DNA from 2 places in the Streptosporangium sp. DT93 genome. Region 1 is predicted to be linked to the other one. Evidence: riboswitches for the same ligand, from Rfam matches in the RefSeq annotation. Region 1 holds a riboswitch; the other holds the start of a gene.
What was found. A riboswitch is a leader RNA that binds a small molecule or an ion and turns the genes downstream of it on or off. The one in region 1 is predicted to bind S-adenosylmethionine.

Region 1 (14,801 bases):
CACGTGCTGGTCGTGGAGGACATCATCGACTCCGGCCTGACCCTGTCGTGGCTGGTGCAGAACCTGCGCTCACGCGATCCCGCCTCGGTGGAGATCTGCGCGGCGCTGCGCAAGCCGGAGGCGGTGAAGGTGCCGATCGACGTGAAGTACATCGGTTTCGACATCCCCGGCGAGTTCGTCATCGGCTACGGCCTCGACTACGCCGAGCGCTACCGCAACCTCCCGTTCATCGGGACCCTCGCCCCCCACGTGTACGGAGCGGGCTGAAAAGTACGCCCTGCGCGAAGTGTGTCATTCACAAACGCGACATTGCCCATAGCGGCGGGGAACACGGACCTACCTGACGTACGTTGGTAGGGCAAAGCCGGTGTGGACCGCGCGGGTAACCCCGCGCGTCGCGCCGGTGTACCTTCGGACGACCGAGGGGGTGGCCGAGGCCGCCCCCGGGGTAGTCAGTTGGAGCGGTTAGGGATACCGCGAACCCCGGGTTCGCCCGGGGTTGCCAGGCTCTGGTCAGGAAGGGACGGGCCCGCCGGGGTTCCGCATCGGATGGATCTCAAGCGATTTACACGTGGGCCACTGCTGTGGATCCTGGGCATCGTCGTCGTGCTTCTTCTCGCCTCCACCATGCTCGGCGGGGACGGCAACTTCGAGAAGAGGGACACCTCCCAGATCATCAGCTGGATCGACGGGGGCAAGGTCTCCAACGCCAAGGTCATCGACAAGGACCAGCGCATCGAGGTCACGCTGACCGACAAGAAGCGCTACTACTCCATGTGGGTGGCCGGTCAGGGCGTCCAGCTCACCCAGAAGCTCGAGGCGGCGGCCAAGGCCAACCGGCTCCCCGGCGGTTACAACGTCGAGGTGCCCCAGCAGAGCTTCCTCGTCGGGCTGCTGGTGAGCTTCCTGCCGATCGTCTTCATCGTGCTGATCTTCCTGTTCGTCATGAACCAGATGCAGGGCGGCGGCTCCCGGGTGATGAACTTCGGGAAGTCGAAGGCGAAGCTCATCACCAAGGACACCCCCAAGACCACCTTCGCCGACGTCGCGGGCGCCGACGAGGCCATCGAGGAGCTCCAGGAGATCAAGGAGTTCCTCCAGGCCCCGGCCAAGTTCCAGGCGATCGGCGCGAAGATCCCCAAGGGCGTGCTGCTCTACGGTCCCCCCGGAACCGGCAAGACCCTGCTCGCCAGGGCCGTCGCCGGTGAGGCGGGGGTGCCGTTCTACTCCATCTCCGGTTCCGACTTCGTGGAGATGTTCGTCGGTGTCGGCGCCTCCCGGGTCCGCGACCTGTTCGAGCAGGCCAAGGCGAACGCCCCGGCCATCATCTTCATCGACGAGATCGACGCGGTGGGCCGCCACCGTGGCGCCGGTCTCGGCGGCGGGCACGACGAGCGCGAGCAGACGCTGAACCAGCTCCTCGTCGAGATGGACGGCTTCGACGTCAAGGGCGGCGTGATCCTGATCGCCGCGACCAACCGGCCCGACATCCTCGACCCCGCGCTGCTGCGCCCGGGCCGTTTCGACCGGCAGGTCACCGTCGACCGCCCCGACCTGGAGGGCCGCAAGGGCATCCTCAAGGTGCACGGGCGCGGCAAGCCGTTCGCCGAGGGCGTCGACCTCGACATCATCGCCCGCCGGACGCCCGGGTTCACCGGTGCCGACCTGGCCAACGTGATCAACGAGGCCGCGCTGCTCACCGCGCGGGCCGACCAGAAACTGATCACGATGGAGCTCCTCGAGGAGTCCATCGACCGCGTGATGGCCGGTCCCGAGCGCAAGTCCCGCCTCATGTCGGACCAGGAAAAGAAGATCATCGCGTACCACGAGGGCGGTCACGCCCTGGTCGCGCACGCGCTGCCCAACTCCGACCCGGTCCACAAGATCACGATCCTGTCCCGCGGACGCGCCCTCGGCTACACGATGACGCTGCCGATGGAGGACAAGTTCCTCGCGACCCGCTCGGAGATGCTGGACCAGCTCGCGATGCTGCTCGGCGGCCGTACGGCGGAGGAGCTCGTCTTCCACGAGCCCACCACCGGCGCCTCCAACGACATCGAGAAGGCCACCACCATCGCCCGCCGCATGGTCACCGAGTACGGCATGAGCGAGCAGCTCGGCGCCCGCAAGTTCGGCAGCGGCAACAGCGAGGTCTTCCTCGGCCGCGAGATGGGCCACGAGCGCGACTACTCCGAGAAGATCGCCTCCACGATCGACGAGGAGGTCCGCCGCCTCATCGAGTCCGGGCACGACCAGGCCTGGGAGATCCTCGTCGAGTACCGTGACGTGCTCGACAACCTGGTGCTGGAGCTGATGGAGAAGGAGACCCTCTCCCGCGACCAGGTGCTGCAGATCTTCGCGCCGATCGTGGTCAGGGAGAAGCGTCCCTCCTACTCCGGCTACGGCAAGCGGCTGCCCTCCAACCGCCCGCCGATCCTGACCCGCAAGGAGCAGTCCGGCAACGGCTCGCTCCCGGCCGGTGAGCAGGCGGCCGGCGGCAACGGGGCCGGCGGCAACGGGGCCCTTCCCGCCGGGGCGGGACATCCCGACTCGGTGCCCAGGGACGGGAACTGATCATGGGAGGCGTGCAGCCGCTCAAGGTCGACGCGGTCCGCCTGGAGAACGCCGTCCGGGAGATCCTCATCGCCATCGGTGAGGACCCCGACCGGGACGGCCTCCAGCAGACCCCGGCCCGGGTGGCCCGTGCCTACGCCGAGCAGTTCGCCGGGCTGGGCCAGACGCCCGAGGACGTGCTGACCACGGTCTTCGACGTCGACCACGACGAGATGGTGCTGGTACGCGACATCGAGGTCTACTCGACGTGCGAGCACCACCTCGTGCCGTTCCACGGCGTCGCCCACGTCGGCTACATCCCGAACGTCAAGGGGCAGGTCACCGGCCTGTCCAAGCTGGCCCGCCTGGTCGACGTCTACGCCCGGCGCCCCCAGGTGCAGGAGCGGATGACGTCGCAGATCGCCGACGCGCTGATGAACGTGCTCCAGCCGCGCGGCGTGATCGTCGTGATCGAGTGCGAGCACCTCTGCATGACCATGCGGGGCGTCCGCAAGCCCGGGGCCAAGACGATCACCTCGGCCGTCCGCGGGGACTTCCGCAGCAGCGACAAGACCCGCGCCGAGGCGATGGCCCTCATCATCCGCCGCTGAGACCGGCGCCGGATCCGCCACCGGATCCGCTGCCGGGTCTTCTCCCCGGCCGGGGTTTCCCGGCCGGGCCGGGGACCCTCCGGTGACGTACGGTGAGATGTCCGGTGGTGGCGCGTTCCACGGCGGGTGTGCGGATTCGTTATGGCGCAAGCCGGACCCACGACACAGGCGGGACACGGACAACGCCTAGGCTTGTCCGCATGACTACGTGGAGTGTGCCCGGGCTGCCGGACGCGGGCCGGTGTCTCGTGATGGGCGTGGTCAACGTGACTCCCGACTCCTTCTCCGACGGCGGCCGGTGGTTCGACCCCGACGAGGCCGTTCGCCACGGCCTGGAGCTGGTCGAGCAGGGCGCCGACATCGTCGACGTGGGCGGCGAGTCCACCAGGCCCGGCGCCGCGCGGGTGCCCCTGGAGGAGGAGCTGGCCAGGGTCGAGCCGGTCGTGCGGGGGCTGAGCCGCGAGGGCGTCACCGTCAGCGTCGACACGATGCGGGCCGAGGTCGCCCAGACGGCCGTGGAGGCCGGGGCGGGGATGGTCAACGACGTCAGCGGCGGGCTGGCCGATCCCGAGATGCCCAGGGTGGTCGCGGCCTCGGGCGTGCCGTACGTGGTGATGCACTGGCGGGGGCACAGTCACGCCATGGACCGCCGGGCGGTGTACGGCGACGTGGTGGGCGAGGTCCGCGAGGAGCTGGCCAAGCGGGTCGCCTCCGTGCTGGCCGAGGGGGTGAGCGAGCGGCAGATCGTGCTCGACCCGGGGCTGGGCTTCTCCAAGAACCCCGAGCACAACTGGGCCCTGATCGCGGGCATCGACCGGCTCGCCGAGCTGGGGTACCCGCTCATCGTCGGGGCGTCGAGGAAGCGGTTCCTGGGCCGCCTGCTGGCGGGCCCGGACGGCACGCCCCGCCCCTTCATCCACAGTGACGACGCCACCCTCGCCGTGACCGCGCTCGCCGCGCGGGCGGGGGCCTGGTGTGTACGCGTGCACGATGTCCGCCCGAACGCGGACGCCGTCCGTGTGGCTGCCGCAGTTCAGGGAGCGAGATCATGAGCGTCGACACCACCGCCGTCGAGACGGTCAACCAGGAGTTCTACACCGCCATCGAGAACGCCGACCTGGACCGGATGACCGAGATCTGGGCCGAGGACATCGAGGGTGAGCAGATCAGTTGCGTGCACCCCGGGTGGCCGATCGTGAACGGCCGCCAGGAGGTGCTGCGCTCCTGGGCGCTGATCATGGCCAACACGCCCTACATCCAGTTCGTGCTGACCGACGTCCGCGTCATGGTCCTCGGCGACGTCGCCGTCCTCACCTGCGAGGAGAACATCCTCACCGCGGGCGACGAAGGTGATTCCAGCTTCGCCGCGGGCAAGGTGGTGGCGAGCAACACCTACGTGCGCACGTCGGCGGGGTGGCGGCTCTGGCTGCACCACGGCTCCCCCGTGCTGCAGGGCGACGACGAGGACGAGGACGAGGAGACCGCGTGAGCGAGCGCACCGGCGGACGGCACGGCGACGGCGACCCCCCGCACGCGGGGAGCGCCCCCCGGACCGGTGACGACGCCCGGGCGGGCGGTGACGGCGGGACCGGCGGCGGAGGTACGGATGAGGGCTGGACCGGCGACGGCGGGATCGGTGACGCGGCCGGTGCCGGGCCGTACGATGCCGGGCCGCACGATCCGGCGCCGCTGCGGATCCACGACGGGGTCAGCGAGCTGATCGGCGACCCGGTCGACGGCGTCTTCCCCGGCCCGCCCGCCGGCCCGGGCCGCGGGCCGTTCGGCGACCCCCTGCGCGACCCCCTCTACGACCCCTCCCGCGGTCCGTTCGGCGATCCCGTCCGCGACCCGTCCGGCGGCCCCTTCCGCGGTCCGTCGCGCGATCAGGCGTGGGAGACGCCGTACGGGACGGCCGGGGCCGGGCGGACGGCCGACCGGATCAGCGTCACGGGGCTGCGGGCCCGCGGGCGGCACGGCGTGCTGGCGGCGGAACGCGAGCTCGGCCAGGAGTTCGTCGTCGACGTGACGCTCTTCCTCGACACGGCACCCGCTGCGGCCGGCGACGACCTCTCCAGGACCGTCCACTACGGCGAGCTCGCCGAGGACCTGGTGCGGGTCGTGGAGGGTGAACCGGTCGACCTGATCGAGACCCTGGCCCAGCGCCTGGCCGACGTCTGCCTGGCCCGCGAGCCCGTCCTGGCGGCCGAGGTGAGCGTGCACAAGCCGTCCGCGCCGATCCCGCTGCCGTTCGACGACGTGATCGTGGCGATCACCCGGAGCCGGGCATGAGGGTGGTCCTGGCGCTCGGGAGCAACCTGGGCGACCGGCACGCCACCCTGCGAGGAGCGGTCGACGCGCTCTTCGCCGAGCCCGGTCTCACCTTCGTCGCGGCCTCCCCGGTCTACGAGACCGACCCGGTCGGCGGCCCGGAACAGGGCGCCTACCTCAACGCGGTGGTGATCGCCGAGAGCACGCTGGAACCAAGAGGCCTGCTCGATCGTGCTCAGAGTGTGGAGAACGCCTTCGGCAGGGTCCGGGTGGAGCGCTGGGGAGCGCGCACCCTGGACGTCGATCTGATCACCGTGGGGGACGTCGTGACGGACGACCCCGACCTCACCCTGCCCCACCCCCGGGCGCACGAGCGCGCCTTCGTGCTGGTCCCGTGGGTGCGGGCCGACCCCGGCGCCGTCCTGTCCGGACGGCGGGTGGCCGACCTGCTGGCCGGCCTGGACCAGACCTCGGTACGGCCGCGCACCGACCTGACCCTGGGCGGGCCCGCGTGAAGCCCACCCGTCCCGGAGTCCTCGTCGGGATCCTCGTCGTGCTCGCCGTCCTGACCTGGTCGCTCCTGCGGCCGTTCTACTCGGACCTGCAGGCCGTTCCGTGGACGGCGATCCCGACGGTGCTGCTGCTGGCGGTCGGCGAGTTCTACAGCGGGTGGATGACGAAGGCCAGGATCGAGCGCAGGCCCGGCACCGAACCCGTCGAACCCCTGGCCGTGGCGCGGCTGGTGGCGCTGGCCAAGGCCTCCGCGTACGGCGGGGCGGTCTTCGGCGGGATCTTCGCCGGGTTCGCCCTCCACACCGTCGAGCTGCTGGGGCAGGAGGTGCCCCGCCGCGACTTCTTCGTCGCCGGGGGATCGATGCTGACCTGCGTGCTGCTGGTCTGCGCCGCCCTGTACCTGGAGTACTGCTGCAAGGTCCCCAAGGACACCTCGGACGGCGAGCGCTGACGCCGGCGGGGTCGCGTCAGCGCCGCCCCCCGGCCCACCGGCGCCCGAAGAGCATGATCACCGGAAGTGTGCACACCAGCGCCCCGCCCACGGCCAGGGGGCGCTCCAGCCACCAGGACAGGTCGGGCCGGACCAGGGGGGCGGGCCCGCGGCCGATCACCCACCAGGTCAGGGCCACCCAGATCGCCATACCGGTGGTGTGGAACAGGAACAGCGGGAGCGCGAACCGGTTGACGGTCTCGTTCACGCCCTGCCACCGGGGACGGTCGAGGAGGCGCTCCATGGAGGGCCTGATCACCTCCACCAGGCCGATCTGGAAGATCAGCAGGGCCACGATGACGAAGGTGGGGGGCGCCATGTTGGAGAGCCTGTCGCCGGGCACGCCCACCATCGACCCCGGGTAGATGCCCGAGTAGACCAGGCCGAAGAGGGCGAACAACCCGGTCCACAGGATCGCCTTGTCGAAGCGGCGCGGCAGCGCCACCACCCTGTCGTAGAAGAAGCCGGCCTGGTGGGCCAGCCCCCAGACGATGATCATGTTGAGCCAGCCCGCGGCCTCGTACCCGTAGCGCAGCCGCAGCACGTCGACGACGAGCGCCGCGCCCGCCAGCCAGATCAGCGCCAGCACGTCGTAGTGCCGGTGCAGCCAGAGCGCGACCGGGAGCAGGGCGATCAGCACGAGGTAGACGCCGATGAACCACAGCGGGCTGATGACGAGCAGGACCACGCGGTCCATCCAGCCGATGCCGAACGCCCACGTCACGAACACGCCCAGCACGACCCAGGTCGCGGCCAGCGCCAGCGCCGGGATCGCGAGGCCGCGGATGCGCCGCCACACGAAGGCGCCGATGCCGACCCCGCGCTCGCGGGCGCGTTGCCACGACAGCAGGTGGACGTGCCCGCCCACGTAGAAGAAGAGCGGCAGCACCTGGAGCAGCCAGGTCAGGATCCACAGTCCCGAGGTGAAGCCCAGCGGGCTCGTCGGAGAGGGGCCGTCCGGTCCCCACTCCAGGATGGTGAACGCCCAGTGCCAGATCACCACGACGACCAGGCTGATCGCGCGCAGCCAGTCGACGTACCGGTCCCGCTGCGAGGGTGCCCGGCCGGACGGTGCCTGGCCGGACGGTGCCTGGCCGGACGGTGCCCGGCCGGACGGTGCCTGGCCGGACGGTGCCCGGCCGGACGGTGCCCGGCCGGACGGAGCGGGGTCGGACGAGCCGGGAGCGGATGGTGCGGGGTCGGACGGGGCGGGGGCGGGGACGTCCGCGGGGGAGGTCGTCCGCTCTCCGTCCCGGGAGGAGTCGGTCATGTGGTCCGGCCCTCCCTTACTTGTCGATGTCGCCGACGACGAAGAACATCGAGCCCAGGATGGCGACCATGTCGGGGATCAGGTGTCCCGGCAGCAGCTCGCGGAGCACCTGGACGTTGTTGAAGGAGGCCGAGCGCAGCTTCAGCCGCCACGGCGTCTTCTCCCCGCGCGAGACCAGGTAGTACCCGTTGAGGCCGAGCGGGCTCTCCGTCCACGCGTAGGTGTGGCCCTCGGGGACCTTGAGCACCTTGGGCAGGCGCTGGTTGATCGGCCCCGGGGGCAGGTCGAGGAGCCGCTCCACGCAGGCGTCGGCCAGGTCCAGGGAGACCTTCACCTGCTCCAGCAGCACCTCGAACCGGGCATGGCAGTCCCCGGCGGAGCGGGTGACGACCCTCACCGGCAGCTCCCCGTAGGCGAGGTAGGGCTCGTCCCTGCGCAGGTCCACGTCGACACCGGAGGCGCGGGCGATCGGGCCGCTCACGCCGTACTGCATGATCGTCTCCCGGTCCAGGACGCCCACCCCGCGGGTACGGGCGAGGAAGATCTCATTCCCGGCGATCAGGTTCTCGATGTCGGGCAGCCGCCGCCGCACCTCGGCCACGGCCGCCGAGACCCGGCCCGTCCACCCCTCGGGCAGCTCCTCCTTGAGGCCGCCGACCCGGTTGAACATGTAGTGCATGCGCCCGCCGGAGATCTCCTCCATCACGGCCTGCAGGGTCTCGCGCTCCCGGAAGGCGTAGAAGACCGGTGTGATCGCGCCGAGCTCCAGCGGGTAGGAGCCGAGGAACATCAGGTGGCTGAGCACCCGGTTGAGCTCGGCGAGCAGCGTGCGCGTCCAGACGGCCCTGACCGGCACCTCCATGCCGAGCATCCGCTCCACCGCGAGCACGACGCCCAGCTCGTTGGCGAACGCCGACAGCCAGTCGTGCCGGTTGGCCAGCACGATGATCTGCCGGTAGTCGCGCACCTCGAACAGCTTCTCCGCGCCCCGGTGCATGTAGCCCACGATCGGCTCGGCCGAGGAGATCCGCTCCCCGTCCAGGATGAGCCGCAGCCGCAGCACGCCGTGCGTGGACGGGTGCTGCGGCCCGATGTTGAGGATCATGTCCTCGGTCGCGAGCTCCTTGCCGTGCGCGCCGTCCACGGCGGCGGCCCCCGCGCCCATGCCCACGCTCAGCTCGCGGTGCGCGGCGGCTCGGGCGTGAGGTTCGGTCATGGGTCCATGCTGTCACGTCGGGCGCGCGAGGCAAGATCCCGCAGGGCTGTCGTATCAGGCGCGCGAGGCAAGATCCCGCAGGGCTGTCGTATCAGGCGCGCGAGGCGAGATCCCGCAGGGCTGTCGTATCAGGCGCGCGAGGCGAGATCCCGCAGGGCGCCGATCAGCCGGTCCACGTGCTCCTCGGTCGTGCCGATGCCGACGGAGGCGCGTACCGCCGAGGCGGTGACGTCGTCGCAGCCGCCGTCCTTGGCGCCCAGCAGGTGGCGGACGAAGGGGTGGGCGCAGAACTTGCCGTCGCGGACGCCGATGCCGTGGTCGCCGGAGAGGGTCTCGGCGACCTCGCGGGCGGTGAAGCCGTCCACCACGAAGGAGACGATGCCGACGCGCGGGTGGTCGGGACCCCACAGGGAGAGCTCGTGCACGCCGGGAATTCCGGCCAGGCCCTCGCGCAGCCGCGCCAGCAGGCGCTCCTCCTCGCGGATCAGGGGGGTCCAGCCGGTGGCGGACAGGGCGTCGCAGGCCGCGGCCAGCGCGACGGCGCCCAGCACGTTCGGGGTTCCGGCCTCGTGCCGGGCCTCGGGGTCGTCGTGCCACTCGGCCCCGTCGTCGCCGACGGCCCTCACCGCGCCGCCGCCACGCAGGTACGGCTCGGCGTCGGCCAGCCAGTCGGAACGGCCGATCAGCGCGCCCGTGCCGAACGGGGCGTAGAGCTTGTGGCCGGAGAAGACCACGTAGTCCAGGTCGAGCGCGGTCAGGTTCAGGCGGCGGTGCGGGACGAGCTGCGCGGCGTCGATCAGGACGCGGGCGCCGTGGCGGTGCGCGATGTGGGCCAGCGCGGCGATCGGCCAGAGCTCGCCGGTGACGTTGGAGGCGGCGGTCACCACCAGCAGCGCCGGGCCCTCGATCGAGGAGAGGGCCTCGTCGGCGGCGCGGACGGCCTCGCCGGGGAACGCGGGCACCGGCAGCCGCACCGCGCGGTCCCAGGGCAGCAGCGAGGCGTGGTGCTCGGTGTCGAAGACGACCGCGGTGGTGCCCTCGGGCAGGCTGCGGGACAGCAGGTTGGTCGCGTCGGTGGTGTTGCGGGTGAAGATCACCGAGTCGTCCGGGCGCGCCCCGACGAAGGCGCGCACCGTGTGGCGGGCCTGCTCGTAGCGGGCCGTGGTGAGCTGGGAGGCGTACCCCGCGCCCCGGTGGACGCTGGAGTAGGCCGGGAGCGCGGCGGCGACGGCGGCGCTGACCGGCTCCAGACAGGGGGCGCTGGCGGCGTAGTCGAGGTTGGCGTAGCGGACGAGCCTGCCGCCCCTGACCGGGACCTCCAGGTCCGAGCCGAGCACGGCCGGGATCGGCCGGCCGCCGGTCACCGTGGTCCCGCCGGTCACCGTGGTCCCGCCGGTCGCCGCGGTCGCGAGTGCGTTCGCGGGGGCGGCGAGGACGTCGGCGACGGGAGCGGAGGATTCGAAGATCGTCAGGGCGGGCATGTCAGGGCTCCTTCGAGGTCATCGGACCTCGACCCATGAGACATAGGCACCCGAAGCCCGCGCTTGCCCGGCACGTCTCGTGCCGGACCAGGTCCTCACCCGGGGCACCCCGCCGCGGACGCGAGGGTTGCCGGCCAGCGAGCCGGGGCTTGTCACTGGCACTCATGACCTACGGGGGAACTATAACCGACGGTCGCCGCCCTCCCGCAAGTCCGGACACGCGCCGAGGGGCGCTACGGAGGGTGACTTTCGACCCGGAGGCGCGCGCCAGGAACTCCTGGAGGCTCCCGCTCGTCCAGGCAGTCAGCCGAAGAAACGTTCTGGCCGCCGGCCGGCTCTGTTCCACCGCGGGCCGACAAAGGAGGAAGCAATGGACTGGGTGACCAATCCGGAGATATGGATAGGGTTCTTCACCCTTGTCGCTCTGGAGATCGTGCTGGGGATCGACAACATCATCTTCATCTCGATCCTGGTGAGCAGGCTCCCTCCCGAGCAACGGGACAAGGCGCGCAGGCTGGGGCTCCTCGTGGCCCTGCTCAGCCGCCTCGCCCTGCTGGTGGCGCTCGCGTGGGTGGTGAGACTCACCGAACCCTTCTTCGAGGTGTTCGGGCACGGGATATCCGGGCGAGATCTGATCCTGATAGTCGGCGGCCTGTTCCTGCTGGCCAAGAGCGTCCACGAGATGCACGGCAGCCTGGAGGGCGACTCCGGCCACGCCGGGGGCAGGATGGCCACCTCCTACGCCTCCGTGATCATCCAGATCATGATCCTCGACGTCGTCTTCTCGCTCGACTCGGTGATCACCGCGGTCGGCATGGTCGACGAGCTGGGCGTCATGGTCGCGGCCGTCATCGTCGCGGTCCTGGTGATGCTGTTCGCCTCCGGGCCGATCAGCCGCTTCGTGGACCAGCACCCGAGCATCAAGATGCTCGCCCTGTCCTTCCTGGTGCTGATCGGCGTCGTGCTCATCGCCGAGGGCTTCGAGCAGCACATCCCCAAGGGCTACATCTACTTCGCGATGGCCTTCTCGCTGCTGGTGGAACTGCTGAACATCCGGATGCGCCGCAAGACGGGCCAGAAGCCGGTCGAGCTGCACAGCCGCTACGAGGCGGGCGACGGGCCCGGGGCCTCCGGGCCCCCGGCTCTGGCCGGAACCTCCGAGCAGGCCGGGACCTCCGGGTCGGCCGGAACCTCCGGGGCGGCCGGGACCTCGGTGTCGGCCGAGGAGGGGGAGCACGCCGGCCCCGGGCCGCATGGCCGCCTCCAGGCCGGGACCCGGCCCGACGAGACCGATCGCCCGGTGTGAGGCCGGGTGAGCGGCCCGGCTTTCGGGCCGGATTACGATGCTCACGTGCGCTTTGATCCCTGGAATCCGGAATTCGTCGCCCACCCGTACGACGCCTACGACGAGCTGAGGCGGGAGCGGCCGGTCAGCTTCTTCGAGCCGACCGGCCAGTGGCTCGTCGCCCGGCACGCCGACGTCAACGCGTTGCTGCGCGACCGCAGGCTCGGCCGCTCCTACCTGCACGTGGCCACCCACGCCGAGTTCGGCAGGCCGGACGACCCGGAGTTCCAGGACCCGTTCTGGCGGGTGATCAGGGCGGGCATGCTCGATGTCGAGCCGCCGGTGCACACCCGGCTCAGGAGACTGGTGTCGAAGGCGTTCACGCCGCGCATGGTCGAGGCGCTCCGCCCCAAGGTGGCCCGGATGGCCGGGAGACTGGTCGACGACTTCGTCGAGCGCGGCGGCGGGGACCTGATCGCCGAGGTGGCCGAGCCGCTCCCGGTCACGGTGATCGCCGAGATGCTCGGCGTGCCCGAGGCGGACCGGCACCTGCTGCGGCCCTGGTCGGCCCAGATCTGCGGCATGTACGAGCTGCGGCCGTCGGCCGAGGCCCAGCACACGGCCGTACGCGCGGCCGAGGAGTTCTCCGCCTACCTCGTCGAGCTGGCCCGCGCCCGGCGGGCCGACCCGGGTGACGACCTGATCAGCGCGCTCGCCCTGGTGGCCGACGAGGGGGACCGGCTCACCGAGGAGGAGCTGGTCGGCACCTGCGTGCTGCTGCTCAACGCCGGGCACGAGGCCACCGTCAACGTCACCGGCAACGGCTGGTGGGCGCTCTTCCGCAACCCGGCCGAGCTGGACCGGCTCCGCGCCGACCCCGGCCTGCTGCCCACCGCGGTCGAGGAACTGATGCGCTGGGACACGCCGCTGCAGATGTTCGAGCGCTGGGTGCTGGAGGACATCTCGGTGGGCGGGGTCGACATCCCCCGGGGCACCGAGGTGGCGCTGCTGTTCGGCTCGGCCAACCGCGACCCCGAGGTGTTCGCCGACCCCGGCCGCCTGGACGTGACCCGGGCCGACAACCCGCACATCTCCTTCGGCGCGGGCATCCACTTCTGCCTGGGTGCGCCGCTGGCCAGGGTCGAGCTGATCGAGTCGTTCGGCGCGCTGCTGCGCAGGGCGCCGAGGGCGGAGCTCGTCACCGAACCCGCATGGAAGCCGGGCTACGTCATCCGGGGCCTGGAGTCCCTCCAGGTACGCGTCTGAGCCGGGCTACGTCGTCCGGGGCCTGGAGTCCCTCCAGGTACGCGTCTGAGCCGGGCTACGTCGTCCGGGGCCTGGAGTCCCTCCAGGTACGCGTCTGAACCGGCCCGACCGCAGGAGAGGGAAAATCACATGAGTGATCGTGTACGGGTCGGGCTGGCCGGGGTCGGGATCATCGCGGAGACCCATCTCGCGGTCCTCGCCGAACGGCCCGAGGTCTCCCTGGAGTTCACCGCCGACCCCCGGATCGCGCAACCACCCCTGTTCCGGGGGAGCAGGCCGCCCCACTACGGCTCGCTGACCGACGCGCTCGGGGCGCACCGGCCCGACCTGATCGTGATCGCCACCCCCACCGCCACGCACGCGGACCTGGTCGCCTCGGCCCTCACCCGCTCCTCGGCGCGCGTGCTCGTCGAGAAGCCCCTGGTCCACGACCTCGCCTCCCTGGCCCGGCTGGCCTCCCTGGACGGGGCGGCCGACGCGCGGGGCCGCGTGTTCACCGCGCACCACTTCGCGTTCTCGCCCGAGGTGCTCTGGGCCGCGGAGCAGATCGCCGGGCACGAGGAGTGGGGACCCGTCACGGGCATCACCTCGGCGTTCTACGACCCGTACGCCGTCCGGGGCGAGGACGCCTTCACCTCGTACGTCTCCAGCTGGACGGACTCCGGGATCAACCAGCTCAGCATGCTCTCCCGCTTCGTCGACCTCACGGCGCTCGTGTCCGTCCGGCAGACGGACGGGGGCGCGAGTGCCTGGTGCGTCTGCGAGTACCGCTCCCGGGGCGAGGTGGGCAGAGCCCGGCTGCGGACGAGCTGGCTCGCCGGGTCCAGCAGCAAGGAGACCGTCCTCGCCCTCGGCGGTTCCGACGTGGAGATCTGGATCGACCACACCGCCATGACGGGCTTCGTGGCCGGGGCCGGCGAGCTCCTCGGCACGCACGGCGACGACGGCCGCACCCCCAGAAAGATCGCCCACTACCGGCCCCTGTACGAGAGCCTGCTGTCCGACCGGCCCGACCCGGTCCTGGGCCTCGACGTCGCCACGACCATCACCGGGCTCTACCACGCGACACCGCCCGACGACGCCACCCTGTGACGCCGCCGTGACGCCGTACGGTGAGGACGCGTGATGACGACGGCCGGTGACGCCGCGCGGTGAAGGTGTGTGGCGACGACGGCCGGTGAGGGCGTGTGGCGACGACGGCCGGACGGGGCCGGACGACAGCGCCCGTCGGCGCCGCCGGGTGGCCCCCGTCCCCCTCTCCGGTCTCAGGGGCGGCTCTGGGAGAGCCAGCCGAACCCGCCGAGCCCTCCCGGCGCGATGAGCTCCGCCTCCTCCGAGGAACGGGCCAGGGCCCGCAGGTAGCCGCGCGGGTCGGCGGCGGCCTGCTCGGCCGGAGGGCGCCGCCCGGTGATGCCGAGGGCGCGCAGTGCCTCGCGCTGCGTGGTCAGCGCCGTCGTGACGGCCCCGGCGCTCTCACCGGCGGCCGCGCACGCGTCGAGCGCCACGTGGGCGGTGATGTCGCACGACCCGTCGGGCACCGGTGCCACCATCGACCCGTCGCGGTATCCGGCCAGCGTGCCGTAGGGCGGCCGGTCGTCCACCGCGTGGGCGTAGTCGATCGCGATCGCCCGGCCGCGGGCCAGGCGTACGATCACCGACGCCCAGGCCCGGTCCCGGGGGCGGCCGATCTCGGCCCGCTCGCCGGTGAGCCGCATCGGCCACCAGCGGTTCAGCCAGGCCAGGTCGGCCTCTCCGGGCCTGCCGCCGAGCCGCTCCTCACCGTCGATGACGTTGACCAGGACCAGCCGGGGGCCGGTGACCGTCTGCTCGACGATGTCGACGGGGATG
Region 2 (14,801 bases), on a different contig from region 1:
CACGATCAACCTGGGGTACTTCATCGCCGCCGAGGCCGGGCTCTCCTTCCTCGGCGTGGGCCTGCGCTCGCCGGACATCTCGTGGGGACTCATGATCGCCGACGCCAGGGAGCGCTTCCTGGAGGCCCCCTGGGCGCTGCTCTTCCCGGCGCTCTTCCTGAGCCTGACGGTGCTGGCCTTCATCATGCTGGGTGACGCCGTCCGCGACGCCCTCGACCCGAAGCTGCGGTAGGGGGACCCGTGAAGAAGACTGCGACCTCGTCGGCCTCGACGACCTCGAAGACCTCGGTGGTGCCGTCCAGGGACACGGCGGGCGGCGAGCCGCTGCTCGTCGTCGAGGACCTGCACGTGGAGTTCGTGACCAGGCAGGGCGTGCTCAAGGCGGTCAACGGGGTCAGCTACTCGCTGAGCCCCGGGGAGACCCTCGCCGTGCTCGGCGAGTCCGGCTCGGGCAAGTCGGTGACCGCGCAGGCGATCATGGGCCTGCTCGACATGCCGCCGGCCCGCATCCCCCAGGGCGAGATCCGCTTCCGGGGCACCGACCTGCTCGCGATGTCCGAGGACTCCCGCTCCCAGATCCGCGGCCGGAGGATCGCGATGATCTTCCAGGACGCGCTCTCCTCGCTGAACCCGGTGTTCACCGTCGGGGCCCAGATCGGCGAGATGTTCCGGGTGCACCGGGGCATGTCCCGGCGCGACGCCCAGAAGAAGGCGATCGAGCTGATGGACCGGGTCCGTATCCCGGCCGCGGCCCAGCGGGTGAACGACTACCCCCATCAGTTCTCCGGCGGGATGCGCCAGCGCATCATGATCGCGATGTCGATCGCGCTGGACCCGGAGGTGCTGATCGCCGACGAGCCGACCACCGCGCTCGACGTGACGGTGCAGGCCCAGATCATGGAACTCCTGGCCGAGCTGCGCCGGGAGAGCGACATGGGCCTGATCCTGATCACCCACGACCTCGGCGTGGTGGCCGACGTCGCCGACAGGATCGCGGTCATGTACGGCGGGCGGATCGTGGAACACGCCCCGGTGCACGACATCTACCGCGCCCCCGCCCACCCGTACGCCAAGGGGCTGCTCGACTCGATCCCCCGGGTCGACCTGAAGGGGCAGGAGCTCTACGCGATCAAGGGCATGCCGCCGAACCTGCTCGACATGCCCTCGGGGTGTTCCTTCCACCCCCGCTGCCCGTACCGTCAGGACAACTGCGTCACCGACCCGCCACCGCTGTACCAGATCGACCCGGCGCGGAGCAGTGCGTGTCACTACTGGAGGGAGGTCCTCGATGGCAGCCACGGGTGAGCCGATTCTCGAGGTCCGTGACCTGGTCAAGCACTTCCCGCTGACCCAGGGCGTGATCCTGCGCAAGCAGATCGGCGCGATCAAGGCCGTCGACGGGGTCTCCTTCGACCTGCGCCGGGGCGAGACGCTGGGCATCGTGGGGGAGTCCGGCTGCGGCAAGTCCACCCTGGCCAAGCTGCTGATGGCCCTGGAGCGGCCGACGTCGGGCTCGGTGCGGATCAACGGCCAGGAGATCGCCCGCGCCAGGGGCGCCAACCTCAAGCGGGTCCGCCGCAACATCCAGATGGTGATGCAGGACCCCTACACCTCGCTGAACCCCCGCATGACCGTGGGCGACATCATCGGGGAGCCGTTCGAGATCCACAGCGAGGTCGCCCCCAAGGGGGACCGGCGCCGCAGGGTGCAGGAGCTGCTGGAGGTGGTGGGCCTGGACCCCCAGCACATCCACCGCTACCCGCACCAGTTCTCCGGCGGCCAGCGCCAGCGCATCGGCATCGCCCGGGGGCTGGCGCTCCAGCCGGAGATCATCGTCTGTGACGAGCCGGTCTCCGCGCTGGACGTGTCGATCCAGGCACAGGTCGTCAACCTGCTGGAGCGGCTGCAGGACGAGTTCGGCCTGGCGTACGTCTTCATCGCCCACGACCTGTCGGTGGTGCGGCACATCTCCGACCGGGTCGGGGTGATGTACCTCGGCAAGCTGGTCGAGCTGGGCAAGGACGTCGAGATCTACGACCGGCCGGCCCACCCCTACACGCAGGCGCTGCTGTCGGCCGTGCCGGTGCCCGACCCCGAGGGGCGCGAGCGGCGCGAGCGGATCATCCTGCAGGGGGACCCGCCCTCCCCGGCCGATCCGCCGTCGGGCTGCCGGTTCCGTACCCGGTGCTGGAAGGCCGAGGAGATCTGCGCCGTCGAGGAGCCGGCGCTGGTGGTCAGGCCCGGTACCGCGCACGCGAGCGCCTGCCACTTCGCCGAGACCCACGACGTGATCCACATCTGAGCGACGGCGTGGTGCGCGCCGGTGAAAGGGCGTGCGCCGGGAGACGCGACGGGTCGGGAGACGCGACGCGTCGCAAGGTGTGGCGAACGCCGGAAGACGGGGCGAACGCCGGAAGACGGGGCGAACGCCGGAAGGCGCGGCCCCCACCCGTGACGGGTGGGGGCCGCGCCCCGTCTGACCTACCGCGGAGTCCCCGGTGTGTCAGAGCGCGTACTAGAGGATGTCGACGCCGACGCCGCCGATGCCGACGAGGCCACCGATGCCGACACCGTGGCCGGTGCCGCTGCCGCTGCTGATGATGTTGCCGCCACCGCCGATGTTGTTGCCGCCACGGCCGAAGCCGCCACCGCCACCGTAGTAGCCGCCGCCGCCACCGTAGTAGCCGCCGCCGCCGTAGACGCCGCCGCCGTACACGCCGCCCCCGTAGACGCCCCCGCCGTAGACGCCGCCGCCGTACACGCCGCCGGCGAGGACGCCGCCGCAGCCGGACGCGAGGACGGTGGGAACGACGACGGGCGGGCAGACGACAGGAAGGGCGACGACGCCGCCGCAGCAGTCGGCCTTGGACTTGACGGCCTTGGTGGCCTGCGCCACCGAGGCGACGGCGGCCTTGGAGGCCGTCGAGGAGGTGGCGGCGGACGCGGCCGCGGCCGGTGCGATGACGGCGATGCCGACACACGCGGAGGTGATGAGAAGACGACGAATCATTGTGGTTCCCCCTGGAAGGAAATCGTCGCGGCAGTGTTGTGAGCCCTTTTGAACGGACCGTCTGCACGCGGCTACTCAAAGTAACGAGAGTGAGGCTATCCAGCGACATGCTTTCTGGAGGGTCAAGAATGGTCAGGTTGTGGTAATGATCGCGGAGCCGTGTCCGAACAGGCCCTGATTGATCGCCAGCCCGATCCGGGCCCCCCGCACCTGACGTGCGCCCGCCGTCCCCCGTAGCTGCCAGGTCAGCTCGCACACCTGGGCGATGGCCTGGGCCGGTACGGCCTCGCCGAAGGAGGCGAGGCCCCCGGAGGGGTTCACCGGGACCCGGCCGCCGAGGGCGGTGTCCCCGGCGCGCAGCAGCCCGGCCGCCTCACCGCGCGGGCACAGGCCGATGTCCTCGATCCAGTCGAGCTCCAGCGCGGTCGACAGGTCGTACACCTCGGCCAGCGACAGGTCACCGGGGCCCAGGGACGCCTCCTCGTAGGCGGCGTGGGCGATGGAGGCCCGGAAGGGCCGCGACGGGGCGGGTACCGCCGCGGTGGAGTCGGTGGCGAACTCCGGCAGTTCGAGCACGGTGCCGGGGAAGGACGGCGTCACCGTGGAGACGGCCGCGAGCCGTACCGGGCGGCTCACGCCGTGGCGGCGGGCGTACCCGGCCGAGGCCAGGACCAGGGCCGCGCCGCCGTCGGAGGTGGCGCAGATGTCCATCAGCCGCAGCGGGTCGGCGACCACGGGGGAGGCGAGCACCTGCTCGGCGGTGACGGTCGCGCGGTAGCGGGCGTTCGCGTTCAGGGACCCGGCCAGGGCGTTCTTCACCTTGACGGCGGCGAAGTCCTCGGCGGTGTCGCCGTACAGGGCCATCCGCCGGCGCGCGTAGAGCGCGAAGTAGGCCGGGTTGGTGGCCCCGAGCAGCCGGAAGCGGAGCCAGTCGGGGTCGTCGGGACGCTCGCCGCTCACCGGCGCCAGGAACCCCTTGGGGGTGGAGTCCGCGCCGACCACCATCGCCACGTCGCACAGGCCCGCCAGGATGCGGGTCCTGGCGGTCTCCAGGGCCTGCGCGCCCGACGCGCACGCCGCGTAGCAGGAGGCGATGCGCGCCCCGTTCCACCCCAGGGCCCGCGCGAAGGTGGCACCGGGCACGAAACCGGGGTAGCCGTTCCTGATGGTCCCGGCGCCGACGAGGAACGGCACGTCGGCCCAGTCCACGCCGGCGTCGCGCAGGGCGTCGCGGGCGGCCGCCACCCCGTACTCGGCGAACGGCCGCCCCCGCTTGCCCCAGGCGTGCATCCCGGCGCCGAGGACGACGACGTCGCTCATGCCGTACGCCCGTCCTGCGCCGGGGGGCCGGCCGGACTCACCGGGCCGGTCCGATTCGCGGGACCGGGCGGACCGGGCGGACCGGTCTGAGTCGCGGGGCCAGGCGAGCCGGGTGAACCGGGCAGATCGGGCGGATCGGTGGCCGGGGCACCCCACATCCACACCTCGGGCCCGTCGGCGAGCGTCCCCGTCGTGAGCTCCAGCTCCATGCCCACGCGCAGGTCGTCCACGGTCAGGTCCCTCACCTGGCCGAGCACGACGATCCCGGCGCCGTCCAGCTCCACCGCGGCCAGGGTGACCGGGACGTAGGGGTCGGCGGACACGAACGGGGCGGGGGGCGGGTAGCGGGCGTTCGTGTACGACCACACGGTGCCCCGGCGCGGCAGGCGCACCCGCGCCAGGTTCTCGCCGTCGCAGTACGGGTTGTGACAGAAACCCGTCCGGGGTGGGAAGTGGACGGTCCGGCAGCGGTCGCAGGCGGTGCCGAGCAGGTACGCGACACCGTCGTCCACGGTGAACCAGCCGTCGATCGCGGGTGCGGTCATAGGGCCGATAGTACACAAGCGCTTGCTAGGTAGCATCCCCTCGGGGGAGGGGTGATCCGGCCGGTGGGCGGGGCCGCCGACGGGGAAGGCGAGGCCCGCCGCCGGGCGTTCGGTCACATGTGGCGGGATGCCAGGGAGAGCCGTACGCGGGCTCCGGGCGGCAGGCCCAGCCGCTGCGAGGCGTCCCCGGCGTTGACGCCCAGCGCGATCAGCCCGGCCGAGTCGACGAACGCCACGACCTCGCCCGGGGGGACCGCCGTGAACGTCTCCCTGAACGGCACCGCGAGCCGCCGCCTGCCCAGCCAGACCGCCAGGGTGTCGCCCGGGGCGACGCCGAGGCTCACCAGGTCGCCCGAGCCGATCGAGAGCTGGGCGTTGCCGTGCCGGTCGATCGAGAGCACCTCCCCCTCGGCATGGCCCTCCTGGACCGTCGAGGTGGGTGCGGGCAGCGAGACCAGCCGGCCCAGCGGGATCTCCGGGCCCAGCTCGGCGGGACGGCGCCCGATCGCCAGGTGCGCCGCCACCGGCGCGAAGAGGTCACGCCCGTGGAAGGTCGGCGAGACCGGGCTGAGGAAGAGGTCCTCGTTGGAGAGCTCGTAGGCGGCGCGGGCCCCTCCGCTGGCGTTGACCGCCCAGGACAGCAGGCCGTTGTCGGGGCCCAGGAACACGTGCTCCCCGGCCTCGATCGCCACGGGCCTGCGCGATCCGCCGACGCCCGGGTCCACCACGGCGACGTGCACGCCTGCGGGGAGGTAGGCGATCGTCTGGGCCAGGATCGCGGCTCCGCGCCGCACGTCCCCCGAGGGCACCAGATGGCACACGTCGATGATCCGTGACTCCGGAGAGATTCCGACGATCACGCCGTGACAGGCGGCGATGTAGCCGTCCTCAAGGCCGTAGTCGCTGAGAAGGCTGATGACAGAGGTCACACCTGGTGACTGTACGTCGCCGGATCCGTCATGAACAGCGCGAAATTCCGGACTATCCTGACTTCTGGTCGCGCATGCGGTGCGATCCCCGCCCGCCCGACCGAGGAGGACGCAATGGACCCCGCGCCGACCCCCGGCGACGGCGCCGCGGCCGAGCCTCCGTCCCGGGCGCTCACCGACAGGGAGCGGGAGCTGCTCGCCTTCGAACGGCGCTGGTGGCGCCACGCCGGTGCCAAGGAGCAGGAGATCCGTCAGACCTTCGACCTGTCCGCGACGCGCTACTACCAGCTCCTCAGCGAGATCATCGACCTTCCGGCGGCGCTCGCCCAGGATCCGATCCTGGTCAAACGCCTGCGCCGCCTCCGCGAGACCCGCCGCGAGGAACGCGCCGCCCGGAAGATGGGCTTGCGTCCCTGATGGTGGGGTACGACGGCTCGGGCGGACGTTCCGGCCGGGCCCTCTCCGGCACGGAGCGTCACCACGACGGGCAGGAGCCCGACGGGCAGGAAGCCGACGGGTATGACGGCGGACATGGGTGCACTCGACAGGTTGGGGCGGGTATGACGGCGGACATCATCGACGGACTGAAGGCGATCGTCGCCGATCCCGCGGGAGCGGTGATCGGGCTCGACTTCGACGGCACGCTCTCCCCCATCGTCGCCGACCCCGCCGCGGCGAGGATCGCCCCCGGCGGGACCGAGGTGCTGACCCGGCTCGGGGGCCTGATCGGATCCCTGGTGATCGTGACCGGCCGCCCGGCGGCGATCGCGGTCGAGTACGGCTCCCTCGCCGCGGTGCCCGGCCTGGTGGTGCTCGGGCACTACGGTCTCGAACGCTGGGAGGCCGGCGAGATGACCGCGCCGCCCGTCCACCCGGGCCTGGCCGAGGCCAGGGCGGGGCTGGAACGGCTGGCGGCGGGGCTGGACGGGGTCATCGTCGAGGACAAGGAACGCTCGGTCGCCGTGCACACCAGGCAGGCCGCCGACCCGTGGGCGACCCTGGAGGCGCTGCGCGCGCCCGTCGCCACGCTGGCCGCCGGGGCGGGGCTGACCGTGGAACCCGGCAAGCTCGTGCTGGAGCTGCGCCCGCCGGGGATCGACAAGGGCGTGGCGCTCGACGCGTTCCTGCGGGAGCGGGCCGCCCGGTCGGTGCTGTTCGCCGGGGACGACCTGGGGGACCTGCCCGCGTTCGCGGCCGTGCGCGCCTCGGGGCTGCCGGGGGTGACGGTGTTCAGCGGGTCGCCCGAGATCGAGGTGCGGGCCGACCTGGTGGTCGAGGGGCCGCCCGGGGTCCTGGAGCTCCTCGGCTCGATCTCCGACGCCATCGAGCGCGGGACGCCGGGGTGAGACCGAGGGTGTCCCGGGCTCGATCCCCGACGCCATCGAGTGCGGGATGCCGGGGTGAGACCGAGGGTGTCCCGGGCTCGATCCCCGACGCTATCGAGTGCGGGATGCCGGGGTGAGACCGAGGGTGTCCCGGCCGGTGCCGATCAGCAGGCCGGCGAGGGCCACCCCGATCAGCACGGGCACCATGAGGAACGCCGTCCGGGTGCCGAACCCGTCGGCCAGCGCGCCCAGCAGGAACGGCCCCATCCCCACGGCGACGCTCGCGATGATCGAGGCGACCGCGGTCGCCTGGTTCCGCCGCCCGCCGGAGGCGGCCAGCACCCGGGAGAGCGCCATCGGGAAGTGCAGCGCGACCCCCAGTCCGGACACGGCCAGGCCCGCGTACGAGAACACCGGCTCCGTGCTCAGCCAGAACAGGCCCCAGCCGGCGACGGCGACCAGCAGGGCGCCGGCGAACAGGAGGGTCGCCGGGATCCGCAGGGCGAGCCACCCCCCGGCCAGCCGGCCGACCGCCATCCCGGCGGTGAACGCGGCGACCGCGGTCGCCGCCACCGCCGGTGAGAGCCCGGTACGGTCGGCGAACAGCTTGGCCGCCCACAGGTTGAAGGAGAACTCGGTGGCGACACAGCAGAACAGCACGGCCCCGGCCAGGTAGAAGCGCCGGTCGAAACGGGCGCCGTCCCCGGACGCGGTCTCCCCCGCGGGCACGGTTCTCCCCGCGGGTGCGGTTCCCTCCGCGGGTGAGGTCACCTGGCCGGGCGCGGTGTCCTCCTCGGACGCGACGGCGTCCCGGGGAGCGCCGAGGTTCCCGGACGCGACGGCCTCCAGCGGCGGGACCGGGACGGCGTGCGGGTGCTCGGGGATCCGGACGCGCCCCATGAACAGCGCGAGCAGCACCGTCAGCACGGTGGGCAGCAGCAGCGCCACCCGCCAGCCGAACGCGCTCTGCGCGGCGACGCTGACCGCGAACGGCACCCCGATGCCGACGATCACGCAGACCGCGTTGGCCTCGCTGATCGCCGCCGGGCCCGCCGGGCCGTGGCGGTCGTCGAGGGCGGCCATGCCCGAGTACATGGCGATCGAGCCCATCCCGCTGGCGATGCCGTAGCCGAGGAGGGTGGCCGGCAGGGCGGTGGGGGCCACCGCGACCAGGAGCGTCCCGGCGCTCAACCCGGCCATCCCGATCCAGATGACGGTCCGGCGGCCGAGCGAGGCGGTCATCCGGGGCAGGACGAGACCGGTGAGGATGCCGCCCACGGCCATCGAGGTGCCGTGCAGCCCGGCGACTGTCTGGGAGAGCTGCTGGTCGATCCGCAGCAGCGGGAGCGCGGCGCTGAGGCCGTACAGGTAGGTGGCGAAGACGCCGAGCTGCAGGTAGACCAGCCAGGTCGGGCGGTCGCGGACCAGCCGGACGGGCGCGATCGCGGTCAACTCGGTCTCCCCGGGCATCGGAACATCGAAAAAACTGAAATGGCCGCGAAAACTATCTCACAGGCCCTCAAAGACATACGGCCGGGCGTGGGGAGGGGGGCGCGGTCAGGCCAGGGCGTCGAGTTGCTCGGCGAACCACCGGTGCGGGGGCAGCGCGGTCGCCGCCGCGGCCAGCAGGCCGCCCCGCCTGGTCCGCTCGCCCTCGGGCATGGTCAGGCCCTCGTGCAGCGCGGCGGCCGTGGCCGAGACGTCGTAGGGGTTGACCGTCAGCGCGTGCTCGCCCAGCTCGGCGGCGGCCCCGGCCTCCCGCGAGAGCACCAGCGCGCTGCCGGGCGACAGGATCGGCCCCTCCTTGGCGACCAGGTTCATCCCGTCCCGGATGGGGTTGACCAGCAGCACGTCGGCCAGCCGGTAGGCGGCCAGCGACCTCGGGTAGTCGTCGTCGACGTTGAGGATCAGCGGGTCCCAGTCCTCGGTGGCGTACTCGTCCTCGATCTCCTTGGCGCAGCGCTGCACCGCCGCGGTGTACTCGCGGTACTCGGGAAGGTCGTGGCGGGAGGGGTAGGCGAAGGCCAGGTGCGTGACCCGGCCGTGCCACTCGGGGTGGGCCGCCAGGAACTCCCGGTAGGCGGCCAGGCCCCTGACGATGTTCTTCGACAGCTCGGTCCTGTCGATCCGCACGATCAGCCTGCGGTCGCCCACCTGGGCGCGGAGCGCGGACATGTGCGACTCCACGTCGGGCTCGCAGGCCCGGGCCCAGAGCGCCTTGCCGTCCACGCCCAGGCTGTGCGCGCCGATCCGGGTGGTCCTGCCCGCGTGGGTCACCGTACGGGCCGCGGGATCGACCGAGGCGCCCAGCACGCTCCGGCAGCAGTCCATGAACGAGGTGCCCCAGCGCGCGGTCAGGAAGCCTGCGTGGTCGGAGCCCAGGATGCCCTCCAGCAGCTCGGCCGCCACGTCGTCGGGCAGGAGGGCGAAGTACTCCGGCGGCGCCCACGGCGTGTGCGAGAAGTGCGCCACCCGCAGGTCGGGCCGCACCCCCCGGAGCATGGCCGGGACGAGGCTGAGGTGGTAGTCCTGCACCATCACCCGCGCCTCGTGCGGGGCCTCCTCGGCCAGCGCCATGGCGAACGCCTCGTTGTAGGCCTGGTACGACTCCCACTCCCGGCGGAACCTGGCGTCGAAGTGCGGCCTGTTGGGGGTGTCGTAGAGGAGGTGGTGGACGAACCAGAGGGTGGAGTTGGCGACCGCGTTGTACGCGCGGTGGAAGGTCGCCGGGGGGATGTCGAGCATCCGCAGCGCCCCGGTGTCGTAGCCGGCCTGGTCGAGCCGGCCGCCGGGCGCCAGCCGCACCGCGCCCCGGTCGCCGTCGGAGAGCGCCGCGCAGACCCACAGCACGCCGAGGTCCCTGGCGACCGCCGACAGGCCCGACACCAGCCCGCCCCCGCCCCTGCGCATGGACAGCGAGCCGTCCTCGGAGAGGGTGAAGGAGACGGGGCCGCGGTTGGAGGCCACCAGGATCGCGTTCATCACATCTCTTCCCTGGCTAGGGACTCGCCTGTCCTGCAGGTTAACCGGCACCGCCCCGGGATGCCCCCCCTTCGTCGGGACACGGAAGAATGGCGTTCATCGGATTGTGTCAGCTCTTGTCAGCAGGTCGACTGGTGAGCGTGTTTTTTTACGTCTTTTGCGGTGACTTGGGCGGTGAACCGCCGCCACCTCCGACCGTAGGATGGCCAGCGACCGTGACCGCTGATGGGGGCCCGTGATGGCGCTGGACGAGACGACCGAGGAACTGGCCCGGGAGGCGGCCCTCGGTGACCACCGCGCGCTCGGCGAGCTGCTGAGGCGCATCGAGCCCGCCGTGCTCCGGCACTGCGGCCGCATCCTGCCCTTCCGGCAGGACGCCGAGGAGGCGTCGCAGGACACGCTGCTGGCGGTGGCCCGCAACATCGGCCGCTTCGAGGGACGTGCCCGGTTCAGCACCTGGCTGCACATCGTGACCGCCAACTGCGCCAGGACCACCTACCGCTCGCTGAAGCGCCGCGCCGCCGAGCAGAGCTCGGACGAGCTCCCGCTGCAGAAGCCGGACGTCGCCAGGGTGAGCGTGATCGCCGGATCGCGGCTCGACCTGCTCGACGCGATGGAGGCGCTGGAGGCCGAGAAGCCCGACCTGGCACAGGCGCTGGTGCTGCGCGACATCTGCCAGCTCGACTACAACGAGGTGGCCGAGCAGCTCGGCATCCCGCTGGGCACCGCCAAGTCACGGATCCACCAGGCCCGCAAGTACGTCCAGGGCGCCCTGGGCGACGCCTACGGCTTCTGACCCTTCCCCGTCCGGCCGTCCCCGGCCCTTCCTGCCCTCGTCCTCGCCGCCCGCGGCCCGTCGTCCGCGTGGCGTACGGCTTCTGCGGCCTTGGCCGGCGGCGACTGGATTAGGGTGACCTTGTCCGCGCCACCCCGGCCGAGCGCCCGCATCACCAGGCCGGTCGGTGGGACGGGGCGATCTCCCCCCTCTGCTCCGGAAGCCGAGGTCGAGGAGAGACCCACATGTCCCGCAAGCACGTCGTCGTCGCAGGGTGTGCCCTGACGATATCCTCGCTCACCCTGGCCGCCGTCCCCGCGGACGCCGGCCTCAGGACGGGTGCTCCCGGCGTGGCCGGGCCGCTCGTGACGGGAGGACCGGGGCTCTCCGGGACATCGGGCGCACCCGGCACGATGACCGGCACGGTGACCGGTGCGGCCGTCGAGCCGCCGCCGGGCATGCTGGAGGCCCTCCAGCGCGACCTGGGCCTGAGTCAGGCCGAGGCCGAGGCGCGGCTGCTCAACGAGGCGCGGCTGATCCCGGTCGCGGAGCGGATGAGCAGGAGGCTCGGGACCCGTTTCGGCGGTGCCTGGCTGCGGGCCAAGACCGCGCACACCCTGGTGGTGGCCAGTACCAGCGTCGCCGACATTCCCGTGATCGTCGCCGCCGGCGGGCAGGCCGAGGTCGTTCCCCGGTCGCTGGAGCAGCTCTCCGAGATCAAGCGGAAACTCGACACCACGCTGCCGCCCAAGCCGCTGGTCTCCAGCGTGCGCTACGTCGACGTCAAGCGGAACAAGGTTGTCGTGCTGGCGCCGCGGCCGGAGCAGACCGAGAACATCATCGCGTCCTCCGGCCTCGACCTGACCGCGGTGGTCGTGCTCCCCTCCACCGAGGCGCCGCTGCCGCTGTACGACCTGGTCGGCGGCAACGCCTACTACATCGGCACCGCCGCCCGCTGCTCGGTCGGCTTCTCCGTCCTCAAGGGGAACCAGCAGGGCTTCGTCACCGCCGGCCACTGCGGCACGAAGGGCGCGGCCACGACCGGCTTCAACCGCCTGGCGCAGGGGACCGTCCAGGCGGCGGTCTTCCCGGGCAGCGACTACGCCTGGGTGGCGACCAACGCCAACTGGACGGCCACGGCGACGGTCGACAACGGCCAGGGCGGGACGATCCCCGTCGCCGGGGCCCAGGTCGCCATCGAGGGCGCCTCGGTCTGCCGGTCCGGTTCCACCACCGAGTGGCGCTGCGGTCTCATCCAGCAGCGCGACGCCAGCGTCACCTACCCCCAGGGTGCCGTCCTGGAGCTGACCCGCACCAACGTGTGCGCCGAGGCGGGCGACTCGGGTGGCTCGTTCATCGCCATCGACCAGGCCCAGGGTGTCACCTCCGGCGGCTCGGGGGACTGCGCCTCCGGCGGCACCACCTACTTCCAGCCGATCGGTGAGATCCTCACCGCCTACGGCCTGGAGCTGAAGAGCACCGCCGGCAACCCGCAGCCGCCCGGCACCGGCACCTGCACCGGTTACACCAGCACCTACACCAGCTCGCTGACCGCGGGGAAGTCCGCCTACCACCCCAGGAGCGTCTACTACCGGGCGGCCATCACGGGGACCCACTTCGGGTGCCTGGACGGCCCCGCCGGCACGGACTTCGACCTGTACCTGCAGAAGTGGAGCCGCTCGGCCTGGCGGGTCGTCGCCTCCTCCCGGAGCGCCGGCCCGGACGAGAAGATCACCTACGTCGGGACGCCGGGTTTCTACCGCTACCGGGTGGCGGACGTGTCCGGTTCCGGCTTCTACGTCTTCGGGTTCAGGGCGCCGTCCCCCCTCTCGGTCCGCGGCGCGCCCTGACCGGCGTATCGCCCGGGTCCGCCCTCCGATGTCCGCCGTGCTGGATCCGCCCCGGCCCGAACCGTTCGGGATCCGTCTTCCGGAGGGAGCGGCCGGGCCCCGCGCCCGGGCCGGTACCGGGATCGTTGTCCGGTGGATAACACGTCTTGTCTCGTACCCTGAGACAGCGTGCCGTGTCCGCGGTATGGCGGGGTAGAGTGCTGGAGACTCGCTCGTCGGGTTCACAACTGCATACGTGCTCATCCAGAGGGGTGGAGGGACCGGCCCTGCGAAGCCCCGGCAACCATCCCGGTTCAAGACTCGTGATCTGACGAGGTCGGCCGGGACAGGTGCCAATTCCGGTCTGTGACCAGGGTGGTCGCAGACGAAGATGAGGGAAAGGCCTCGCTTCATGGCGCTCGCAACCACTGAGAACACCACCGTCACCTCGCCCGGCCACCGGGACGCGGGCGGGAGCTTCGGCCCCGCCGTCGCCCTGTCCTGTCGCGAGTGCGGTGCCCGCTACGACCTCGGCCCCAGCTTCGCCTGTGTCGAGTGTTTCGGGCCCCTCGAGATCGCCTACGACTTCGGGCGTGTGACCCGGGAGCAGATCGCCGAGGGGCCGGCCAACATCTGGCGTTACCGTTCACTGCTGCCCGTCCCGGCGGACGTGGCCTCCAAGCCCAACATGGCCCCCGGCTGGACCAAGCTCGTGAACGCCCGCAACCTCGCCCGCGAGCTGGGTCTCCGCTCGCTGCACGTGAAGGACGACTCGGGCAACCCCACGCACTCCTTCAAGGACCGCGTGGTGGCCATGGCCGTGGAGGCGGCCCGCACCTTCGGCTTCCACACCCTCTCCTGCTCCTCGACCGGCAACCTGGCCGGCGCCGTGGCCGCCGCCGCGGCGAGGGCGGGGCTGGACTCCTGCGTGTTCATCCCCTCGAACCTGGAGGAGGCCAAGATCGTCATGGCCTCCGTGTACGGGGGCAGGCTCATCGGCATCGACGGCACCTACGACGACGTGAACCGCTTCTGCTCCGAGCTCATCGGCGACGAGCTGGGCGAGAAGTGGGGCTTCGTCAACGTCAACCTGCGGCCGTACTACGCCGAGGGGTCCAAGACCCTGGCCTACGAGATCGCCGAGCAGCTCGGCTGGCGCATCCCCGACCAGATCATCGTCCCGGTGGCCTCCGGCTCCCAGCTCACGAAGATCGACAAGGGGTTCAAGGAGCTGATCGCCCTCGGGCTCGTCGAGGACACGCCCTACAAGATCTTCGCCGCCCAGGCCGAGGGGTGCTCGCCGGTCTCGGCGGCCTACAAGGCGGGGCACGACGTGATCCGCCCGGTCAGGCCGGACACCATCGCCAAGTCGCTGGCGATCGGCAACCCGGCCGACGGCCCCTACGTCCTGGACATCGCCCGCCGTACCGGCGGGGCGGTCGAGGACGTGACCGACACCGAGATCGTCGACGCGATCCGGTTGCTGGCCAGGACCGAGGGCATCTTCGCCGAGACCGCCGGTGGCGTCACGGTCGGGGTGCTCCGCAAGCTGGTCGCCTCGGGCGCGCTCGACCCCGGCGCGGAGACCGTGGTGCTCAACACCGGGGACGGCCTCAAGACCCTGGACGTGGTGGCCGCCGAGGCGCGCCCCACCGCGGTCATCCGGCCCTCCCTCGACGCATTCCGTGCGGTTACTGCCTGAAAACCGTGAAAGGTTACGAATTATGAGTGTTTCTGTGCGGATTCCGACGATTCTTCGGACGTACACCGGCGGTGCCGCCGAGGTGAGTGCGGAGGGTGAGACCCTGCGCGATGTTCTGCAGAAGCTGGAGGCGGACTTCCCGGGGATCGGCGCCCGAATTCTTGATGAAACGGGCAAGATTCGCCGTTTTGTCAACGTCTACGTTGGGGATGAGGACGTCCGTTTCGCGGACAACCTCGACACGGCCACCCCCGCGGGCGTCCAGATCTCCATCATCCCGGCGGTGGCCGGAGGCTGAGCCCCCGCCCCCTCCCGACGCCCCGCCCTGCCCCGGCCCCGCGTGCCGGCGCCGCCGTCTCCGCGGCCGGCGCCCGCCCGCGGCGC

Region 2: another riboswitch for S-adenosylmethionine. It lies ahead of thrC (threonine synthase); the one in region 1 lies ahead of ACLQ2R_RS29070 (aminotransferase class V-fold PLP-dependent enzyme).

The regions. Positions count from the first base shown of each region.
Region 1 covers NZ_JBNCLF010000016.1:39,847-54,647, forward strand. The annotation lists gene hpt (hypoxanthine phosphoribosyltransferase) at 1-267, shown strand, start outside; gene ftsH (ATP-dependent zinc metalloprotease FtsH) at 550-2,574, shown strand; gene folE (GTP cyclohydrolase I FolE) at 2,577-3,164, shown strand; gene folP (dihydropteroate synthase) at 3,365-4,216, shown strand; gene ACLQ2R_RS29040 (nuclear transport factor 2 family protein) at 4,213-4,653, shown strand; gene folB (dihydroneopterin aldolase) at 5,103-5,453, shown strand; gene folK (2-amino-4-hydroxy-6-hydroxymethyldihydropteridine diphosphokinase) at 5,450-5,947, shown strand; gene ACLQ2R_RS29055 (DUF3180 domain-containing protein) at 5,944-6,396, shown strand; gene ACLQ2R_RS29060 (acyltransferase family protein) at 6,413-7,705, opposite strand; gene ACLQ2R_RS29065 (NADH-quinone oxidoreductase subunit D) at 7,722-8,921, opposite strand; gene ACLQ2R_RS29070 (aminotransferase class V-fold PLP-dependent enzyme) at 9,050-10,402, opposite strand; SAM riboswitch class IV at 10,457-10,572, opposite strand; gene ACLQ2R_RS29075 (TerC family protein) at 10,773-11,708, shown strand; gene ACLQ2R_RS29080 (cytochrome P450) at 11,754-12,953, shown strand; gene ACLQ2R_RS29085 (Gfo/Idh/MocA family protein) at 13,083-14,045, shown strand; gene ACLQ2R_RS29090 (SAM-dependent methyltransferase) at 14,219-14,801, opposite strand, start outside.
Region 2 covers NZ_JBNCLF010000036.1:16,938-31,738, forward strand. The annotation lists gene ACLQ2R_RS38985 (ABC transporter permease) at 1-232, shown strand, start outside; gene ACLQ2R_RS38990 (ABC transporter ATP-binding protein) at 292-1,305, shown strand; gene ACLQ2R_RS38995 (ABC transporter ATP-binding protein) at 1,289-2,302, shown strand; gene ACLQ2R_RS39000 (hypothetical protein) at 2,516-3,010, opposite strand; gene ACLQ2R_RS39005 (lipid-transfer protein) at 3,143-4,330, opposite strand; gene ACLQ2R_RS39010 (Zn-ribbon domain-containing OB-fold protein) at 4,327-4,875, opposite strand; gene ACLQ2R_RS39015 (SAM hydrolase/SAM-dependent halogenase family protein) at 4,989-5,804, opposite strand; gene ACLQ2R_RS39020 (DUF3263 domain-containing protein) at 5,919-6,221, shown strand; gene otsB (trehalose-phosphatase) at 6,365-7,150, shown strand; gene ACLQ2R_RS39030 (MFS transporter) at 7,241-8,599, opposite strand; gene ACLQ2R_RS39035 (alpha,alpha-trehalose-phosphate synthase (UDP-forming)) at 8,687-10,111, opposite strand; gene ACLQ2R_RS39040 (RNA polymerase sigma factor) at 10,350-10,907, shown strand; gene ACLQ2R_RS39045 (S1 family peptidase) at 11,132-12,736, shown strand; SAM riboswitch class I at 12,973-13,113, shown strand; gene thrC (threonine synthase) at 13,128-14,417, shown strand; gene ACLQ2R_RS39055 (MoaD/ThiS family protein) at 14,440-14,715, shown strand.